Regions from separate parts of the Planococcus plakortidis genome, predicted to be linked through region 1. Evidence: riboswitches for the same ligand, from Rfam matches in the RefSeq annotation. Region 1 holds a riboswitch; each other region holds the start of a gene.
The links. Region 1 has a riboswitch for lysine ahead of dapA (4-hydroxy-tetrahydrodipicolinate synthase). Riboswitches for the same ligand answer to the same signal wherever they lie in the genome.
Positions count from the first base shown of each region.

Region 2: it holds a riboswitch for lysine, as region 1 does, so the genes downstream of both, BBI15_RS07050 (aspartate kinase) here and dapA (4-hydroxy-tetrahydrodipicolinate synthase) in region 1, are expected to answer to the same signal.
Region 3: it holds a riboswitch for lysine, as region 1 does, so the genes downstream of both, BBI15_RS06070 (Na+/H+ antiporter NhaC family protein) here and dapA (4-hydroxy-tetrahydrodipicolinate synthase) in region 1, are expected to answer to the same signal.

Region 1 is NZ_CP016539.2:2,875,961-2,879,058, forward strand. Features, by position in the region: gene ypfJ (KPN_02809 family neutral zinc metallopeptidase) at 1-796, opposite strand, end outside; gene BBI15_RS14365 (class I SAM-dependent methyltransferase) at 856-1,452, opposite strand; lysine riboswitch at 1,603-1,781, shown strand; gene dapA (4-hydroxy-tetrahydrodipicolinate synthase) at 1,908-2,798, shown strand; gene BBI15_RS14375 (STAS domain-containing protein) at 2,842-3,098, opposite strand, start outside.
Region 2 is NZ_CP016539.2:1,384,626-1,387,723, forward strand. Features, by position in the region: gene uvrC (excinuclease ABC subunit UvrC) at 1-796, shown strand, start outside; lysine riboswitch at 838-1,011, shown strand; gene BBI15_RS07050 (aspartate kinase) at 1,115-2,341, shown strand; gene BBI15_RS07055 (succinate dehydrogenase cytochrome b558 subunit) at 2,778-3,098, shown strand, end outside.
Region 3 is NZ_CP016539.2:1,196,058-1,199,155, reverse strand. Features, by position in the region: partial or broken gene BBI15_RS06070 (Na+/H+ antiporter NhaC family protein) at 1-1,189, opposite strand, end outside; lysine riboswitch at 1,299-1,480, opposite strand; gene BBI15_RS16775 (bifunctional UDP-sugar hydrolase/5'-nucleotidase) at 1,553-1,930, opposite strand; gene BBI15_RS06065 (bifunctional metallophosphatase/5'-nucleotidase) at 1,927-2,895, opposite strand; gene BBI15_RS06060 (sulfite exporter TauE/SafE family protein) at 2,909-3,098, opposite strand, start outside.

The DNA.
Region 1 (3,098 bases):
CGCGGAAGCCTTTATAGAACCATTCCTTGCGCTGCTCGGATGTGCCGTGGGTGAAACTCTCCGGCACGGCATAGCCGCGCGTCCTTTTCTGGATCGTATCGTCGCCGACTGCACTGGCCGCGGTCAACGCTTCCTCCAAATCGCCTTCTTCAAGATAGCCCATGCCTTGAGCGTGATGCGCCCAGACACCGGATAAATAATCCGCCTGCAATTCCAGGCGCACCTGCAATTGATTGTATTCCGTCTCGCTCAGCTGGTTGCGCGCCTGTTGGACGTCCCCGAGCACGCCGAGCAAATTCTGCACGTGGTGGCCGACTTCATGCGCCACGACATACGCCATCGCGAAATCACCGGGTGCGTTGAACTGGCGCTCGAGCTCGTCATAAAAGCTTAAATCGATGTATAATTTGGAATCCGCCGGGCAATAAAACGGTCCCGTCGCCGCTCCCGCCATGCCGCAAGCCGACTGGACACTTCCGGAAAACAGCACCAAGGTCGGCTCGACATATTCCATGCCTTCTTCGGCGAACACTTCGGCCCATACTTCTTCCGTATCCGCGAGGACGACCGAGACGAAATCGGCCAGTTCTTCTTCCCGCTCGCTCGCCACATACGGCTCCGAACTGGATCCGCCTCCGCCATCGCCGAGTATCGCTCCCGGGTCGCCCCCGAGAAACGTGATCAACAAGACGATCAGTAAGCCGCCGATCCCGCCCCCGGCCAGCACCGGCCCGCCGACACCGCGCCCTCTCCTGTCTTCTACATTCCTGCTACCCGCTCGCCCTTTCCATTTCATAAAAGAATCCCTCTTTCCGCATCCATTTTTATTTAGCTATACCCGCTATAGCGGAAACTTTAATCCCATATGGGCAAACGGTAGACCAAAAACCGTTCACGTGGATCTTTCTCTTCGACCGGCAGTTCAATATCTTCAGCCAATTCGAATGCGGTGCGCCGTTCCAGGAAATCGGTATATTCGACTGCAGGATAAAATAAGATCACTTCAACTTCCCGCGGATGGTCCGCCGCCGACTTTTGGATCCTGTCCACTACACTCATGAACACCGGATCGGAAAACGGGTTGAAAAAATAAAACCAGCGATCTTGTGGATCGATTTCATAATCCTGCGCGTAAGCATTGATGAACTCGATATCAGCTTTCCCTCTATAGCGCTGCAAATTCCGGAGCGAGGCTTTATGCAGCGACGGGTCGACTTCCACTCCTGCCGACGGCGTCCCGAACAGGTGATGCGCGAAAAAGTTCAAGCGCCCTTTGCCGCTCCCGAAATCGACCAGCCTGCCCGTTCCTTTCAACGGATGTGCCTTGAACAATCGATCCAGCCACGCATAAGGCGTCACTTCAAACCGGTGCTCATGCAGCGATGCGTGGAAGCCCATCTGCTCGCCGCCGGTGTGGATATTCAATTTTCGGTCCATTCGATGATCGTCCATGTGCTTGCCTCCTTTGGTCTATTGGGAGCAGTTCAAGCCGTCGCTCTCCATTCCCACATTTTACAAAATTAAAAATGCTTTTTCTCTTGCCTTTCCCATTTCTTTCTGTTATATTACAGCTAATTCAATAATTTCTTGCTTCCTTAGCGGAGCGAGGATAGAGGCGCAAAAACCATCAGTACGCAATCCGAGGAGTATGGGCTCTTAGGACGATTGCCGAAAGGGGGATTTGCCGAAGCGGCAGGATGCTCATATTCCTGTGCGCTGGTTCTGCACTGAAGAAGTGCCGGACTGTCATATAGGAAACTATATGGAGGGCTATCTGACGAACAGGAACGATTGGTAAACATTGTTTCTAACGGCAGCAACGGGCCCCCGTTGCTGCTTTTTTGTTTACTCCGGACCGGCCCCCACCTCTAATTTTTGAAAAAAACTTAGAAAAGGGTGTGTTCTCTATGAAATTCGGTCAAGTGATCACTGCGATGGCGACGCCATTCGACGCAAACGGTGAAATCGATTTTCAGGCAACAACAAATCTCGTGGAACATCTTATCAATAACGGTTCGGACGGCATCGTCGTCGCCGGGACGACCGGCGAATCGCCGACTTTGTCGACAGACGAAAAAGTGGCGCTGTTCGTCCACGTCGTCACTGTGGCGGACGGGCGCGCGAAAATCATCGCGGGCACCGGCTCGAACAACACGCGGGCATCCGTCGCCTTGACTCAGCAAGCGGAACAAGCGGGCGTCGACGGCATCATGCTTGTCACTCCTTACTATAACAAACCGTCTCAAGAAGGCATGTACCGCCATTTTGAAGCGATCGCAAACGCGACGACGCTTCCGGTCATGCTCTATAACATCCCGGGCCGCAGCGTCGTCAATCTGTCGGTCGATACCATCGTCCGCCTGTCGCTGATCGATAATATCACCTGCGTAAAAGAAGCAAGCGGCGATCTGGATGCCGCTTCCGAAATCATCGAGCGCACAAGCAGTGACTTCGCCGTCTACAGCGGCGACGACAGCCTGACCTTGCCGATGCTTTCTGTCGGCGGGACTGGAATCGTTTCGGTTGCAGCGCACATCATCGGCAATGAAATGCAGGAAATGATCAAATTGTTCCGCACAGGCGATACAGTTGGCGCTGCGGCGCTTCACCGCAAATTGCTGCCGACGATGAAAGCATTGTTCGCGGCACCGAGCCCGAGCCCTGTCAAAGCGGCGCTCAACCTATCGGGCGTACCGGTCGGCGGCGTGCGTTTGCCGATGCTCGCGTTGACTGAGGAAGAAACTGCCACCTTGCAGCAATTCCTGCCATCCCCTAAACAGGCCGCCGTCACCAATTAAAAAAGCTTCGCAGCCCTTTAAAACAGGGACTGCGAAGCTTTTTTTAATTGTATACTTCTTCCAGCGCGCGCTTCAAGCTCCCGCCAATGCGTAAGGTCCGGACATCGATGCCAAGGGAAGTCAATGACTGTGCCGTCTCCGGGCGGATACCTGTCAACACGCATTCGACGCCGATCAGCTCGAGCGACTGGATGATTTTCAGGATCTGTTCAGCTACCATCGTGTCGACGCGAATGACCCCTGATAAATCGAGAAGCAAGGTAGTGATCTTCAATTCGCTCGCAGACAGCAGCGTGCGCT
Region 2 (3,098 bases), 1.5 Mb from region 1:
GAAAAAAGATTTGGTACAACTCGCGCAAAAAAACGCGGAAATCGCCATCAAAGAAAAGTTCCAGCTGCTCGAGCGCCAGGAAGAACGGACGGTCGGTGCCTGCAATGAACTGGGCGATGCGATGAACATCCACACGCCGCTGCGCATCGAAGCATTCGATAATTCCCATATCCAAGGGGCGGATGCCGTATCGGCGATGGTCGTCTTCGTCGACGGCAAGCCATCGAAGAAGGATTACCGGAAATACAAGACACGTTCCGCGGAAAAACCGGATGACTATGCGGCGATGCGTGAAGTGGTCCGCAGGCGTTACAGCCGTGTGTTGAAGGATGGATTGCCGCTGCCCGACTTGATCATCATCGATGGGGGCAAAGGCCAGATCGAAGCGGCACGTGAAATCGTTGAAGACGAACTCGGGCTCGATATCCCGATTGCGGGCCTTGCAAAAGATGCCAAGCACCAAACGTCTCAACTTTTGTACGGCAGCCCGATCGAAATGGTGGAACTCAAACGCACAAGTGAAGCATTTTATTTATTGCAGCGCATCCAAGACGAAGTCCACCGTTTTGTCATCACATTCCACCGCCAATTGCGCGGCAAGAATTCGATTCAATCGGCGTTGGATGGGCTCCAAGGCGTCGGCCCGAAACGCAAGCAGCAATTGCTCAAGCATTTCGGGTCCGTCCGGAAAATCAAGGAAGCGACAGCTGGCGAAATCCAAGAAGCGGGGATCCCCGAGAAGCTGGCAGCTGAAATCGAACGGCATTTCAAGGAACAGCCGTTGCAACAGGAATAACTTCATGGTATTGTAATAACACAATTGAATCACTTGTAAAAAGTGATGATAGAGGAGCGGACGTCAATAGTAAGCATTCCGAGATTTGCAGAATCTGTGAAGGATGCCGAAAGGGACGCCCGCCGAAGTTTACGCGCACTGCTTGCGCGTATGCTGGTCCTGCATTTAAGAGATGCAGGGCTGTCAGAGTTTGACTCTGGAGGGCTATCTCACATGGACGCTTGAAATCGTACATGAGAAGAGAGGTAGCTTGCCGGGCAATCGGCAAGTTGCCTCTTTTTTATTGAGGGCCACTTACTTTAAGTGGGAGTGAAGAGAATGACAACAATCGTAATGAAATTCGGGGGGACGTCCGTGGCGTCCCCGGAGAAAATCGTGGGCGTGGCAAAGCGTGCCATCCGTGAAAAACAGCAAGGCAAGCGCGTCGTCATCGTGGTGTCGGCGATGGGCAAAACGACGGACACGCTGCTCGGCCTCGCCGGGGAGATTTCCGCCGAGCCGCCTAAGCGTGAAATGGACATGCTGCTCGCGACAGGGGAACAAGTGACCATCTCGCTATTGGCGATGGCATTTAAAGAACTCGGCCATGATGCCTTGAGTTTCACGGGATGGCAGGCGGGCATCGAAACGGAATCCGTCCCGCGCAATGCTCGTATCGAGACGATCCATACGCAGCGCTTGGAAGAGGCGCTCGATCTCGGCTTGTTCTGCGTAGTCGCAGGTTTCCAAGGCGTCGACAAGAACGGCAACATCACGACGCTCGGCCGCGGCGGATCCGATACGACTGCGGTAGCGCTGGCGGCTGCTTTGGGCGCTGAGAAGTGCGAGATCTACACGGATGTCGACGGGGTCTACACGTCCGACCCGCGTTATGTTACAGGCGCGCGCAAGCTCGAACAGATTTCATACGACGAAATGCTCGAACTGGCGAACCTCGGAGCGGGAGTCCTTCATCCGCGAGCCGTGGAATTCGCCAAAAACAACCAAGTGCCCCTCTCTGTGCGGGCCAGCTACTCGGATGAACCGGGGACTATCATACAAGAGGTGATCACTGTGGAAAAAAATCTTATCGTGCGTGGTGTGGCATTCGAAAACGACATCGCCCGCATCACTGTCAGTTACACCAAGCCGTTTAATGGGTCGCTTGCCAATATATTCACGGTCTTGGCGGACCAGCTGATCGATGTCGACATCATCGTCCAAAGCATCAGTGAGGAGTTTCCGCCGTCCGTCTCGTTCTCGATCAAGGAAGACAGCCTGGCAGAAGCGCAGCGCGTGTTGTCGAAAGCGCAGGAGCAGATCGGCTACAACGCCCTCGATATCGAAACCGGCTTGGCGAAAGTATCGATCGTCGGCTCCGGCATGGTGTCGAATCCCGGCGTCGCAGCGAAGATGTTCGACATACTCCGCGGGCAGAACGTGCCTGTGAAAATGGTCAGCACATCCGAAATCAAAGTGTCTGTCGTCGTGCCGGCGAGTGAGATGGAACGCTCGGCAAATGCGCTCCACGATGCATACGGCCTGACGCCAGCGACAGTACAGTAAGCAAAAGCCCTGCTGGGTGGTGCGTCCTGAAAGTTGGCATTTTAGCCTGACCTTCAGGAAGCGCTACACTTGGCAGGGCTTTTATAAGTTTCCGAAAGTTTGTGTAAAAATTCACAATTTGTTCAAATTTGAAATCTTGCCATTATGGCCCTATATTTGCTCATAAAAGCTCGGAACAGATGCCTGTATCCCGCTTGTTTTAAAATAAAAATATAGCTTTTCGTGAATTCTTTCCTATTTAATATCCCAAAACGCCTTCCAAAAGCCCGGACAGTATGCGCCCAAAAAGCTTTCCTTGCCTTGACGCTCCCAAAAGTGGGGAGTACAATAAATATGTCATATTCTTGTACATGATGCTTGCAGTATCGCAGAGATATTTTCCTGATATAGGAAAGTTTTGCGGTGCCAACTAAAGTTTTTGAGGGGGGTAAAATTTTTGGATAACAATCGTGAATTTTTAATGCGCAGGCTGCACTCTTTACTCGGGGTCATTCCAATCGGTTTGTTCTTGACGCAGCATTTGATCGTCAACCATTTCGCTACGCAAGGCGTGGAAGCGTTTAACCAAGCTGCCCACTTCTTGGCAAATCTCCCATTCGTCATCTTCCTGGAGATTTTCGTCATCTACTTGCCGCTCATGTATCATGCTTTCTACGGATTATACATAGCGTTCACAGCGAAAAACAACCCGGGGCATTACAGCTACATGCGCAACATCCTGTTTGTTGCACAGCGTTACACCGGGGTTTTCCTTGTG
Region 3 (3,098 bases), 1.6 Mb from region 1:
TGACGCCAGCAAGCAAGAACAACAGGACCGGCAGGACACTTGTCGGCACATTGCCGCGCGCGACGGCGTCAGCAAGATACGTACCGGTCTCCAAAGCACCGATCAAATACGTCAGCGACCAGGCGAATATCAAAATGAAGACAGCGCCAGCCATCGATTGGATGCCCGCCCAGATCCCTCTGGCGATCCAATGCGCTTCAGCCGCTTCGTTGCGCTTGATCTGCAATGCATAAAGGATGATCGCTGCAAGGGCACCGATGATTCCGCCTGTGATCAAGGACAATGGAACATCGGTGTTTTCAAAGATGAGCCAAATATCGAATACTTCCCCGGCGTTTACATATCCTGTCCATATCATCGCCGAGACCGTTCCCGCAATCAATAGCAGGATCGGCAACAGCAAATCACGGACGCGGCCATGCGAGTGACTCGGGAAATCTTCTTTCATTTCACCGGGGATCACTTTATCCGGATTGAATAACTGGCCTTCCGTAATCGCCAAACGCTCATGTTTTTTCATTTCCCCGAAGTCCACATCACGGATGGCGACGAAGAACACGATGGCCAGTGCCGCGATGACGTAAAAGTTCATCGGTGCCATCCAGAGGAACGCTTCCAGCGCAGAATAATCCAGGAAGGTCTGTCCAGCGAGGATTGTCCCGATGATGCCGATGATCGCCGCTCCCCAGCTCGATACGGGGGACACGACACAGATCGGGGCAGCGGTCGAATCGATGAAATAGGCAAGCTTCGCACGCGAAACTTTATAGCGGTCCGTAATCGGCCGGGCGACTTGCCCAACCGCCAAAGCGTTGAAATAATCGTCGATGAAGATCAAGATGCCGAGTAATACAGTCACTATTTTTGCACCGCGGCGTGTCTTCACACGGGCGGATGCCCAGTCGGCAAACGCGTGGCTGCCCCCTGACAAACTGACAAATGCGGTAATGACCCCGAGCAACAATAAGAACAAAATGATGAACACATTGTAAGCATTAAAGCCCCCATCCCAAAAAATCACCGCAAACGACGTGAACAATTCGTTCACCGCGGATACCGGCGAGAACGAGGTCAAGATCAGCGCCGCTGCCACAATGCCCACACCGAGCGACAGCAATACACGCCGCGTCAACAGCACCATCGCAATCGCGATAATCGGCGGCAGTATCGAAAAGATCGTATTTTCCATAATTAGATTCCTCCTATTCATTTTGATGGTAAGGCCTAGACCAAAAAAGCCGGCTTATCCAATGGATAAACCGGCTTCCTACAATTCGTCTGTGTGCACAAGCATCAAACAACCCTGTAGCTCTCCATCTGCAATTTGCTGCAAATGACAGTGGCATCCCTGTTCGAAATGCCCCCAATCGCCGCCCCTTGACCCGGAGACGGAAATTTCGGCAAGCTCCCCTTTCGAATGCGGTCAACGCGGTCAAACTCGCACATTCTACTGATGAAGGCTGCAGCCTCTACCCATCGATATCTAATTCATACAAAATCATAGCCCAAAAAGGCCTTAAAATCAACTAACAGTCCATTTTGAATGTTCCTTCTATTTAACGGTTTTCATGCGGAAATAATCACTGAAGACATCACGCAGGAATTCCGGCATGAAATAGCTCTTCGGCGCACGTTTCAAGGCAGGGAAAAAATAGCCGAACGTGAACAAGTCGAGCGTCGCTAACCGGTAAACGCGATCCGGTTCGGCAGGCTGCCCCCCGACGAGCAATTGATGATCATGCATGGCCAAACCATTATGGATCATGCGGCCGAACACCGCTCCCCGGAATCCCATCCCTTTCAGTTCGAGCTGCGGCCAGTCCTCATTCAATGACTGAAGGTAAATTTCCTTCAACTCTGCACCGCTAAGATCGATGACGCACGGATTGATCGGATGCGGCAGCATGCGGTGGAAGTCATAGCGTGTCATTTCCCCCGGGGCATATCCTCCATGAATATCCCGGCATTGAACAACCCGCAATCCGCCGATGCGAAGGAAACCAGTGCATCGCCAAACAGCTCTGCCATCGTAGAAGGCTTGAACCATTCAGCTTTCAAATGATGTTCGTTAAAAAATACGGTTTCAGCCATTTGTTGCTTGCCGACGCCAACCAAGTGTTCATTGAACCCTTCATCGGCTTCAGGCAGCTGATCGGTCTCGACCACTTCCGCCGTCATCTTGCGTGACGCTATATCGATTTCAATATGGCCGATATAATAGCCGAACTTTCCGGCAGCACCGAGCAATGTTCCACCGATTTCTTTTCCTTGGTGAAAGAGGTGATGGGTATGGGCCCCGAGGATGATGTCGAGTTCGGGACATTCCGCTGCCAACAGCTCATCCTCCCTGATTCCAAGATGGGACATGCAGATGAGGAAATCGACCGAGTGGCGCATTTTGGCCGCTTCCCGTTTGATGGCTTCCCGGCCACTCGTCACTTCCCAGCCCAGGCGCCGATAAAACGGGGTGAATTCGGCTGTTGCAGCGATCAGCCCGATTTTCGTGCCATCTGTCGTCTCGATGATTTGGCTCGGGCTTGCCCACTCCGGTTGCCTGCCGTCCAGATTCACTAGATTAGCGACCACGACGGAAAAATCAGCCTGCACATATAATTCGTCCAGCTCCGCTTTGGATAGGGTGATGCCTTCATTATTGCCGATAGTGACGGCATCGTAGCCCGCTTCATTGAGCAGCTGGACATTGCCTTTACCAGCCGTTCCTTCGGTGAAAGGATGGGAGCGGTCAACGTGGTCGCCGATATCAAGCACTAAACATATATCCCCCGCTTCCTCGTGCCAGCGCCTGCGCTCCGTCAGGAAGGATTGGATGCGGGGCCAATGTGCAAAATGGCTATGCAAATCGTTTGTATGATAAATATGGATGGTTTCACTCATGTCAAACACCTCATTATGAACTGAAAATTCCTTCGTAAATCGAACGGAGGCCAAGTAATAATAACGCTAACCGCAGCACGACAACCAGCGTCTCGGATTTAATGCTGCGGTTCAGCTTCGCCCCGATTTTCGCACCGATATATGCAGATGGGATGATGGCTACCGTATAGATCCACGGCACATTGCCGAGCGAGATATGCGTG